DNA from 2 places in the Streptomyces sp. NPDC001843 genome. Region 1 is predicted to be linked to the other one. Evidence: riboswitches for the same ligand, from Rfam matches in the RefSeq annotation. Region 1 holds a riboswitch; the other holds the start of a gene.
What was found. A riboswitch is a leader RNA that binds a small molecule or an ion and turns the genes downstream of it on or off. The one in region 1 is predicted to bind cyclic di-AMP.
Positions count from the first base shown of each region.

Region 1 (5,705 bases):
GCCGCGTTCCTCTACCTGCTGTTCGCGCTGGGCGCCAAGGGCTGACCGCCGCCGTCCGGCAGGCGTCAGTCCAGCAGCCGCTCGCGCAGCCGCTCCCGGACCTCGGGGGTCACCCCGAGACCCTGCTCCAGGTAGGTGTCGACCCCGCCCCAGGTCTCCTCCAGGCTCGTGAAGGCCGCCGACAGGTACTCGGCGCGCGCGTCGAAGAGCGGACTGAGCAACTCCATCACCTCGGGGGTGTACGCGCTGTCCGGGCTGCCGCCCCGGCGCACCTTGTAGCGGCGGTGCTTCGCGTTCGACTCGAGGTAGTCGGCGACGATCGCGTCGCGCTCCACGCCCACCGCGAGCAGCGTCACGGCCACGGAGATGCCCGCGCGGTCCTTGCCCGCCGCGCAGTGCATCAGGGCGGGGACGCTGTCCTCGGCCAGGGCGCGCAGCACCTTGGAGTGCTCCGCGGTGCGCTCCCGCACGATCTTGCGGTAGGAGACGATCATCCGGTTCTCCGCCTTGCCGTCCGCGAGGATCGCGCGCAACTGGTCGAGGTCGCCGTCGCGGACCAGCTTCCAGAACTCCGCGCCGTCCGCCGGGTCGCTCAGCGGCAGGTTCACATTGCGCACACCGGGCAGCTCGACGTCGGGGCCCTCGAGCTTCTTGTCGGCCGCGTTGCGGAAGTCGAAGATCGTGTGCAGGCCCAGGGAGGCGAGGAAGGCCGCGTCCTGCTCGGTGGCGTGCGCGAGATGCCCGCTGCGGAACAGCACCCCGTGTCGCACCCGGCGTCCGTCCACCGTGGGCATGCCCCCCACGTCCCGGAAGTTGCGCACTCCGGTCAGCTCCGGCTCGGTCGACGGGACCTGCTGCGTCACGTGGGCTCCTCGCTGTCGCTCCCGCCGTCTCGGCTCGCCGGCGGGCACCCGGTCGACGATACGACATCGGTTTTCCCGGGCAATGAGTTGTCCACAGGCGTTGCCTCCGGTGCTGTCGGCCCGTGATGATGTTGATGCTTGAGCGGATCTGTCGGCACCTGTGAGGCCTCGATGGTGGACATCGCCGAAAACGGTCGTACCTGGCTCCTGACGGGGCCCACCAGCGGTTACGCGCTGCACCTCACCGAGGAGCACGAACTGCTGCACCTCCATTGGGGCCCGCGCATCGCGCTCGCCGACGCGGAGGCCCTCGCGGTGCGCCCGCTGCCCGGCTACCGGCCCTTCGAGTCCCCGCTCGACGGCCGCGAGGAGTACCCGGTCGAGGGCGGCCCCCGTTTCGTGCGGCCCGCCCTGTCCGTGCGCACCGACGAGCGGCGCGGCACCGAGTGGGCCTTCGAGGCGTACGACGCCGAGGGCGACGAGCTGCGGCTGCGCTTCAGGGACGACGGGGTGTCGCTCACGCTGCACTACCGGATGCGCGGGGACGTCCTCGAGCGCTGGGTGACCGTGGGCAACGAGGGGGACGCGCGTGTGGAGCTGCTGCGCGCCGACGCGGCCACCTGGACCCTGCCCGACCGGGACGGCTGGCGACTGTCCCAGCTGCACGGCCGCTGGGCCGCCGAGTCCCTGCTGACCAGCGCCCCGCTCACGTACGGCGACAAGGTGATCGGCAGCCGCCGCGGTCACACCGGCCACCAGCACCTGCCCTGGGTCGCCCTGCACACCGACGCCGGCGAGGAGCACGGCGAGGTCTACGGCTGCGCCCTCGGCTGGTCGGGGTCCTGGCGGATCGCGGTCTCCCAACTTCCGGACGCGCGCGTCCAGATCACCGGCGGCGCCGGTTACGACGACTCGGGCCTGCTGACGCTGGCGCCGGGGGAGTCCTACACCACGCCCGTCTTCGCGGGCCTGTGGAGCGACGGCGGCTTCGGCGGCGCCAGCCGCGCCTGGCACGCCTACCAGCGGGCCCACGTCATCCCGGACGCGGACCGGGACCGGCCCGTCCTGTTCAACTCCTGGGAGGCCACCACCTTCGACATCTCCGAGGAGCAGCAGGCGACCCTCGCCCGGCGGGCCGCCGCGATCGGTGTCGAGCTGTTCGTGGTCGACGACGGCTGGTTCGGCGCCCGTACCAGCGACCGGGCCGGGCTCGGCGACTGGACGCCCAACCCCGACCGCTTCCCGAACGGCCTGAAGCCGCTCGCGGACTATGTGCACGCCCTCGGTATGCAGTTCGGCATCTGGGTCGAACCGGAGATGGTCAACCCGGACAGTGACCTGTACCGGGCCCACCCCGACTGGGTGCAGTACCAATCCGGGCGCGAGCGGACGGAGTTCCGCAACCAGCTCGTCCTCAACCTCGCCCGCGAGGACGTCCAGGAGTACCTCTGGCAGCAGCTGGACGGCCTCCTGTCCAGCGCCCCCGTCGACTATGTGAAGTGGGACTTCAACCGCTGCTTCACCGACGCCGGGTGGCCGGGCGAGCCGTATCCGCAGCGGCTGTGGGTGGACCACGTCCGCGCCTTCTACGCGCTCCTCGACCGGCTGCGGGCGGCGCATCCCGGTGTGGCGTTCGAGTCCTGCTCGGGCGGCGGCGGCCGGATCGACCTCGGCGTGATGAGCCGCACGGACCAGGTGTGGACCTCCGACAACACCGACCCGCTGGACCGGCTCGCCATCCAGCACGGCTTCAGTCAGATCCACCCCGCGCGGGTGATGGCCGCCTGGGTCACCGACAGTCCGAACACCCAGCTCAACGGGAGGGTCAGCAGCCTGCGCTTCCGGTTCGTGAGCGCCATGGCCGGGGTGCTTGGCGTCGGCGGCGACCTCTCTGAGTGGACGGAGGAGGAACTCGCCGAGGCACGCCAGTGGGTGGAGCTGTACAAGGAGATCCGCCCGGTCGTGCAGCAGGGCGACCTGTACCGGCTGCGACCGCCGGAGGGCGGGCTGAGCGCGGTGCAGTACACCCTCGGGGACGAGTCGGTCGTGCTGGCGTGGCTCCAGGCGCAGCGGTACGGCGAGCCGGTCCCGGCGGTGCGGCTGCGCGGCCTCGATCCGACGGCGTCGTACGAATGCCGCGAAACGGGCGAAGTCCACCGAGGTGCCGTGCTGCTGCACCATGGACTGGACACCCGCCTGCGTGGCGATCTGGATGCGGCCGTTGTCCGCCTGCGCCGCATCTGATGCTTGTGCCCCAATTGGGCTCTTTGTGGTAACCAGGCCTGAAATAGAGGGTCATGGAGGTACGTTCCGTGAGGAGCGTCATATCCATGACTGTCCGTCACGCGTCATGTCCACGTAATCGGTAGGGATTTCCGGGGAATTGAAGAGTGACCCCGGAGGGGGCTCACGGAGGGTGACAGGGGTTACCCAAAACGGATCAAGCCAAACGCGGTCGACGGGAACCACTCGCTTGTCCGTTCGCGCCCCGCTCGCTTACCTTCGCCACCACTCCGGACGGAACGCCGAATCCTGCCGCCGCCCGGGGCCCGCAGACACTCACCCGTGCACGGCAGGAGCGGGGGACCCACCAGGCAACACTGCCTGTTCCGGTCTCCGGAACGGCTCGGGGTGAAGCCGCGCCGCGCGCGGCCGGGCAGCTCCAGTCCGAACCCGACAGCTCACCTCGCAGGCGCCGGAGAGGAACTCGCCATGCCCGCGAAGGGTAAGCACCGCCGTCCCAAGAACCGGCGTTTCACCCGCTCGATCGCCGTCGCCGGAACCGGCGGCGCCGCGCTGGCCCTGCCCCTCATGGGAGCCGGCGGCGCCCATGCCGCCACGGCGTCCACCGCCAAGGAGTCCGCCCCCAAGGGGGCCGTCCAGGCCGTGCCGGTGGCCCAGAAGGAGACCTCCGCGGCCCGGTCGGGCGTGCACACCTACACGGTGCGGGCCGGTGACTACCTCTCGAAGATCGCCGACGAGCAGAACGTGAGCGGCGGCTGGCACCGGCTCTACGCGGACAACCGCGAGGCCGTCGGCAGCGATCCCTCGCTGATCCACCCCGGTCTGAAGCTGAGCATCGGCAAGCGGGCCGCGCACACCGGCACCGAGTCCGCCACGTCCACCCGACCCTCCGCCTCGCAGTCCACGCCCCGGTCCGCGACCCGCTCGGACACGCGGTCCTCCGTGGCGTCGGCCGCCTCCACCGGCTTCACCCTCCCGGTCGTGGGCGCCACCATAGGAACCGGTTACCACGTGCCGGGCGGCATGTGGTCCAGCGGCTACCACACGGGCGTCGACTTCGTCGTCCCGACCGGCACCCCGGTCAAGGCCGTGGGGGCTGGCACGGTCGTCTCCGCCGGCTGGGGCGGCGCCTACGGCAACCAGGTCGTGATCAGGCTCGCCGACGGCCACTACGCGCAGTACGGCCACCTGTCCTCCATCTCCGTCTCGGCCGGCCAGACGGTGACGGTGGGGCAGCGGCTCGGTCTCTCCGGCGCGACCGGCAACGTGACCGGCCCGCACCTGCACTTCGAGATCCGCACCACCCCGAACTACGGCTCGGACGTGGACCCGGTCGGCTACCTCCGCTCGCACGGCGTCGCCGTCGCCTGATCCACGGGCCGCTCAGGTCGCCGAAGGCCGGACCCCCGATCCCCGGGTCCGGCCTTCGGTGCGTCCCGTGTTGGCGTATTCCCGTCTGGCGCATGTCGGCGAAGTGGGTTATCTCACCGCCCGTCAAGCCTTTATTACGGTCGCGTAGGTCACATCGGAAGGTGAATCATGGTCCGATGTGGCAGACGATTCGAAGAGTGACAACAGATCAGTGATCGGGTCGTACGTGGCGGTGGGGGACAGCTTCACCGAGGGCGTGGGCGACCCTGGCCCCGACGGGGCGTTCGTCGGCTGGGCCGACCGGTTCGCGGTGCTGCTCGCGGACCGGCGGCCCGAGGGCGACTTCAGGTACACCAACCTCGCGGTACGCGGCAGGCTGCTCGACCAGATCGTGGCCGAACAGCTCCCGCGAGCCGTCGAACTCGCCCCGGACCTGGTGTCCTTCTGCGCGGGCGGCAACGACATCCTCCGCCCCGGCACCGATCCCGACGAGGTGGCCGAGCGCTTCGAGCTGGCGGTGGCACAGCTCGCCTCCGTCGCCGGCACGGTCATGGTGACGACCGGCTTCGACACCCGTGGCGTGCCCGTGCTCAAGCATCTGCGCGGCAAGATCGCCACGTACAACGGCCATGTCCGGGCCATCGCCGACCGGTACGGCTGTCCCGTCCTCGACCTGTGGTCCCTGAGGGCCGTCCAGGACCGGCGGGCCTGGGACCACGACCGGCTGCACCTCTCACCCGAGGGGCACACGCGCGTGGCCCTGCGCGCGGGCCAGGTGCTCGGCCTCGAGGTCCCGGCCGACCCGGAGCAGCCCTGGCCCCCGCTCCCGGCCCGGGGCGCCCTCGACATCCGCCGCGACGACGTGCACTGGGCCCGCGAGTACCTGGTCCCGTGGATCGGCCGCCGTCTGCGCGGGGAGTCCTCCGGCGATCATGTGACGGCCAAGGGCGCGCTGTCCCCGGACGACATCAGGACGCGCATCGCCTCGGTGGCCTGACCGGGGCTCCGGGCGGGGCCGGCGGCGCCGCCCCGCCCGGAGCGCTAACGCCCGGTCAACGCCTCCCGTGACACCCCCAGTTCGCGGGCCAGTGCCTCGTCGACCCACTCCTGGGTCCGGGACCGGGGCACCGCGCCCGCGTAGGAGGTCAACTGGACGGCGAGGCCGTCGAGCAGAGCCGTCAGGCGCAGGGCCGCGGCGGCCGGGTCCGGGCAGACGAACTCTCCCGC
Region 1 is NZ_JBIATQ010000011.1:4,600-10,304, forward strand. Features, by position in the region: gene ACFYZQ_RS26160 (DUF6126 family protein) at 1-45, shown strand, start outside; gene ACFYZQ_RS26165 (tyrosine-protein phosphatase) at 66-863, opposite strand; gene ACFYZQ_RS26170 (alpha-galactosidase) at 1,035-3,107, shown strand; cyclic di-AMP (ydaO/yuaA leader) riboswitch at 3,414-3,571, shown strand; gene ACFYZQ_RS26175 (peptidoglycan DD-metalloendopeptidase family protein) at 3,576-4,478, shown strand; gene ACFYZQ_RS26180 (SGNH/GDSL hydrolase family protein) at 4,690-5,475, shown strand; gene ACFYZQ_RS26185 (TetR family transcriptional regulator C-terminal domain-containing protein) at 5,520-5,705, opposite strand, start outside.

Region 2 (5,705 bases), on a different contig from region 1:
AGCCCGAAGACGTGCTCGCGGAAGTCGCCGAGCGGAACCGGCTCGCCCCGCTTCGAGGGCACGCCCACGACGAAGCCGACCTCGGCCTCGATGTCGAGGCGGGTCGAGGGCCCGAACACAGGGGCCGGGTCCCCTGGAGCCTTGCGCTGCCCGTATGGCCGTACGACGTCGGTGCCCGACACCACCACGGTGCCGGAGCGGCCGTGGTAACCGATCGGGAGGTGCTTCCAGTTGGGGGTCAGCGGTTCCTCGGCGTCCGGGCGGAAGATGTGGCCCGCGTTCCGGGCATGGTGCTCGGAGGAGTAGAAGTCGACGTAGTCGGCGACCTCGAAGGGCAGGTGGAGGGTCACCGAGGACAGGGAGTGGAACAGCGGTTCGATGGTCTCCCGGTGCGCGGGCACCGTCACCCAGGCGGTCAGGGCCCGCCGTACGTCCGACCACGCCGTGCGTCCGGCGGCCAGCAGCGGGTTGAGGGTGGGGTGCGCGAGCAGGGACGCGTAGGGCGAGCCGAGCGCCCGCGCCGCCGCGCCCGCGTCGAGGACATGGTCGCCGAGCCGTACACCGACGCGCTGTTCGTCCGAGCCGGCCGGGGAGAAGACGCCGTAGGGGAGGTTGTGCGGGCCGAAGGGATCGCCCTCGGGGACGTCGAAGGGGAGCATGGGGTGCTGCCTCGCTCTCATCCGTGCCATCACTGCAGGCCGTGGCATGTGGTCGGGCCACACGTTACGGGTGAGTCTCGAGTCCTGGCAGTGTGCCGGGCAGGGTGGCGGATGTGTCTGATCCACAGGCTTTCCCGCCGCGGCGTCCTGCGGCCCGGTCACGCGCTTCCTACTACGGCACGAGCCGGCGTCGCCTCGTCTGGCGAAGCACCTGGCGGCGGCGCACGGCTGAGGCCGAAAACAGCGGTGAGTTGCCGGGGCGTGGTGTCCGTATTCTCTGATCATGGCCGCACCCCCCGGATATCCGCTCCCCGCCTTCACCCTCGTCGCGACCGATCTCGACGGAACGCTCCTGCGTGGCGACGACACCCTCTCCGACCGTTCCCTGGCCGCCCTCGCGCGGGCCGGGGAGGCGGGTGCCCGGCACCTCGTGGTGACCGGGCGCCCGGCACCGCGGGTGCGGCCGCTGCTCGACGACCTCGGCGGCAGGGGGCTCGCGGTGTGTGCCCAGGGAGCACAGGTGTACGACGCCGGCGCCGACCGCCTGCTGTGGTCGGTCACCCTGGACCGGGAGCTGGCCGAGACCGCGCTCGGCAAGATCGAGGCCGAGGCCGGGGAGGTGTACGCGGCCGTCGACCAGGACGGGGTGGACGGGCTCACGCTCATCGAACCCGGCTATCTGATGCCCCACCCGACGCTGCCCGCCGTACGGGTCCGGCGGCGCGACGACCTGTGGTGCGAGCCGATCAGCAAGGTCCTGCTGCGGCACCACACGCTGACGGACGACGAGTTGGCCGCCACGGCCCGCGAGGCCGTGGGCTCGCTGGCGACGGTCACCATGTCGGGACCGGGAACCGTCGAGCTGCAGCCGTGCGGTGTGACCAAGGCGACCGGGCTGGCGCTGGCCGCCGACCACCTCGGGCTGAGCCCCGACAGGGCGGTCGCCTTCGGGGACATGCCGAACGACATCCCGATGTTCGACTGGGCCGCGCACGGTGTGGCCATGGCCAACGCCCACCCGGAACTGAAGGCGGTGGCCGACGAGCTCACCCTGTCGAACGAGGACGACGGCATCGCCGTCGTCCTCGAAAGACTCTTCCCTTGAGGGAACCGGTCAGCCGGTCAGTACGCGCCGTACACGTTGTCGATCGAGCCGTAGCGGTGGGCGGCGTAGTTGCAGGCGGCCGTGATGTTGGCGATCGGGTCGTAGATGTCCCACGAGGTGCCGGACACGTGGTAGGCGTTGAACGTCGGGGCGATGACCTGCAGCAGGCCCTTGGACGGGGTGCCGGCGGCGGCGTTGGAGTCCCAGAGGTTGATGGCCAGCGGGTTGCCCGAGGACTCGCGCATCACGTTGCGGTAGATGCCGTTGTACGTACCCGGGATGCCGTGCCGCGCCATGACCGCGAGCGAGTCGCGGATCCAGCCGTCCAGGTTGTTCGGGTACGTGACCGTGCTGGGCGCGGGCGTGGGCGTGGCGGCCGAGGCGCTGGTCGCTCCGACCAGCGGGAGGGCGATCACGGCGGCGCCGGTGCCCGCGGCGGCGAGCTTGCGGGCGATGCGGGCGAAGCGGGCAGGGCGGTGCTGAGCGGCAGCAGGCATGGCGAAGTTCCTCTCCGTCGCCTGCGAGGTGAGCTGTCGGGTTCGGGCTGGGAGGTGCCCGGCCGTGCCGCCCGAAGACGGCACGACTTCACCCCGAGCCGTTCCGGGACGACGGGTGTCGCCCGGACCGGCGGCTTACCTGGGTCCCCCGCTCCTGCCGTACGCGAATGAGTTCGTCGATGGGTGTGACGGGCGGCGGCAGGATTCGGCGTCCGCCCGACGGCCGGGAACGTATGCGAGAGCACATGTCCGAAACAAGCGTCGGATTCACACAAAGTCCTAGTTGACCTTGTTGTGTAGCGTATGAGGCACTTGATCCTTTGCTTCTGCCAAGCCTCAACTGGCCATAGGTGAACGGAGAAACGCGGGCTGAGGTGGTGGGCTCCTCCAGTCGGGCGGAGTGACCCAATTCACGAAATGGCAATCGCGGCAAATAGGGCATGAAGGGCGCGGCGTCGGGTAATCGCGGTGGGCGTGGCGGTGGGAGTCGGCTGCTTTAGGCGAGGCACTTCAGTCGTACTTCCGGGTAAGCGGATAAATATCCGTCCTTATCGACCGATCGAAAACATAACGGTCGTGATCCGATAGCGCCCGGCCTGTAACCGTGGGCGCCCTCGGTGATCGAAAGCTGACCGGATACGCTGACTCGAGTGAGGGCAGCGACCTATCGACAAACCGCGTAATCGCCAGCAGACACCAGCAGACAGGAGACCCCTCGTGACCGTCGTCGGGCCATTCGGGCTGAGCGTGCGGGACCAGGCTCTGGAAGCCGATGTCCAGGCCGGATTGGCGGCTGTCGAGGAGGGCCTGCTCGAAGCCACCAAGAGTGAGGTCCCCTTCATCACCGAGGCCGCGCAGCACCTCGTGCGTGCGGGCGGGAAGAGGTTCAGGCCGCTGCTCGTGATGCTCGCGGCGCAGTTCGGGGACCCGTACGCACCCGGGATCGTGCCCTCGGCCGTCGTCGTCGAGCTCACCCACCTGGCGACGCTGTACCACGACGACGTCATGGACGAGGCCGCGGTGCGCCGCGGCGTGGACAGCGCGAACACCCGCTGGGGCAACTCCGTCGCCGTCCTCACCGGCGACTTCCTCTTCGCCCGCGCCTCGCAGATCCTCGCCGACCTCGGCCCCGAGGCCGTACGGGTGCAGGCCCTGGCGTTCGAGCGGCTGGTCACCGGGCAGATCCTGGAGACCGCAGGGCCGCAGGACGGCCGGGACCCGGTCGAGCACTACCTGGACGTGCTGAGCGGCAAGACCGGCTCGCTGGTCGCGGTCTCCTGCCGTTTCGGCGCGATGATGTCCGGGGCCGACGAGACCGTGGTGGACGTCCTCACCCAGTACGGCGAGCGGCTCGGCGTCGCCTTCCAGCTCGCGGACGACGTCCTGGACATCGCGTCCGACTCCCACGAGTCCGGCAAGACCCCGGGCACCGACCTGCGCGAGGGTATCCCGACCCTGCCCGTGCTGCGCCTCAGGGAACGGGCCGCGAGGCTCGGGCTGGCCGAGGACATCGCCCTGTGCCGCCTGCTCGACTCCGACCTGACCGACGACGCCCGGCACGCCGAGGCCCTCGCCGGCCTGCGCACCCACCCGGCACTGGAGCAGGCCCGCCGGGACACCGTGCGCTACGCGGAGGACGCGCGTGCCGCGCTCGCCCCACTGCGCGAGTGCGACGCGAAGGCGGCGCTGATGGAACTGTGCGACGCGGTGGTCCACCGGGCCGGTTAGTGGGCGTCCCGCTCACTTGTGCCCCCGACCCCTACGGGTCAGGTGGAGATCCCGCCTTCCGGTGTCATACCGCAGGCGTACGTCGAGTTGCCTCCCGGGGCTGACGCATCCTCACGGCCGATTTGGTCAGATGGAAACCACGGAAATCACCACTCCTCACCGATTCGGGTGAGAATGGCGGCTCAGGGTGGGACCAAATGTGCGAGGACGGCCGCCGCCGACGACGGAGGTAAGGCACACATGGCACCGTACGAATCCGACGACACCACGGCCGACGACACCACGGCCGGCGACACCACGGCCGGCGACACCACGGTCGACGGACGCCGCAAGGCGGCCCGCTACGTCGTTCCGGTCGCGGTGGTGGGGGTGGCGGCGGCGACCATCGGGCTGGTCCCGGCGCTCGCCGACTCCGGTGACCCCGATCTGCCGAAGATCACCGCTCAGCAGCTCATAGACAAGATCGCCAAGTCGGACGTGCAGCAGCTCTCCGGCACGGTGCGGGTCAGCACCGACCTCGGTCTGCCGGATCTCGGCGGCCTGGAGAGCGGCCTGCTGTCCGGGGCCGGCCAGGGCGGCGGCGGATCGTCGGCGGACCCGCAGTCCAAGTTCACCGAGCTGCTGACGGGCAGCCACACCCTGCGCGTGGCGGCCGACGGGCCGGACCGCCAGAAGGTGTCGCTGATCGAGCGTGCCGCCGAGTACAGCCTCATCCACGACGGCAAGGACGTGTGGGGCTACGACAGCAAGTCCAACGAGGTGTACCACGGCACCGCCGAGCAGCACGGCAAGGAGCGGCGGGAGAAGACCCCCGCCACGCCGAAGGACTTCGCCGACGAGGCCCTGAAGTCCGTCGACGACACCACGTCCGTGACCGTCGACGGCACCGTCCAGGTCGCCGGCCGGGACGCCTACAAGCTGCTCGTCAAGCCGAAGCAGTCCGGCACCACGGTGGGTGCGATCAGCATCGCGGTGGACGCGAAGACAGGGCTGCCGCTGAAGTTCACCCTCACCCCGGCGAGCGGTGGCGCCGCCGTGGTGGACGCGGGCTTCACCCAGGTCAGCTTCGCCAAGCCGGCTGCCTCGACCTTCCACTTCACCCCGCCCAAGGGCGCGAAGGTCACCCAGCAGGACGACGCCGACAAGGGTTTCCCGGAGCCTGGCAAGGGATTCCCGAAGCCCGGGAAGAGCGCCCCGAAGTCCGAGGGAGACCTCGCCAAGGGAGCCGACGGCTTCAAGGTCATCGGCAAGGGCTGGAACTCGATCGCCACCTTCGACAGCGGCAGCGAGGGCGGCCTGCCCTCCGGTTCGGGCGGCGGCGATCTGGGCGGCTTCCTCGGCTCGATCGGCGACCACGTGACCGGCAAGTTCGGCAAGGGCACGGTGTTCTCCACCCGCCTGGTCAACGCCCTGATCACCGACGACGGCAAGGTCTACGTCGGCGCCGTGACCAAGAACGCGCTGGTGAAGGCGGCCGACGCGGCCCGGTAGGCGCCGGCCGCGCTCAGACGCCGGTGCCCGCGCACGACCGCATGCACGACGAATCGGGGGAGCCGATGGACGAACCGTCCGCCACGGAGCCGGACGCGCGGCGCAAGGACGACAGCGTCATCCGCACCCGCGCGCTCACCAAGCGCTACCGCGGCGGACAGCTCGCCGTCGACGGTCTCGACCTGACCGTCCCGGCGGGCAGCGTCTTCGGCTTCCTCGGTCCGA
Region 2 is NZ_JBIATQ010000031.1:7,176-12,880, reverse strand. Features, by position in the region: gene fahA (fumarylacetoacetase) at 1-659, opposite strand, end outside; gene ACFYZQ_RS39620 (HAD family hydrolase) at 943-1,764, shown strand; gene ACFYZQ_RS39615 (transglycosylase SLT domain-containing protein) at 1,782-2,261, opposite strand; cyclic di-AMP (ydaO/yuaA leader) riboswitch at 2,267-2,450, opposite strand; gene ACFYZQ_RS39610 (polyprenyl synthetase family protein) at 2,979-3,989, shown strand; gene ACFYZQ_RS39605 (outer membrane lipoprotein carrier protein LolA) at 4,230-5,480, shown strand; gene ACFYZQ_RS39600 (ABC transporter ATP-binding protein) at 5,546-5,705, shown strand, end outside.
Region 2: another riboswitch for cyclic di-AMP. It lies ahead of ACFYZQ_RS39615 (transglycosylase SLT domain-containing protein); the one in region 1 lies ahead of ACFYZQ_RS26175 (peptidoglycan DD-metalloendopeptidase family protein).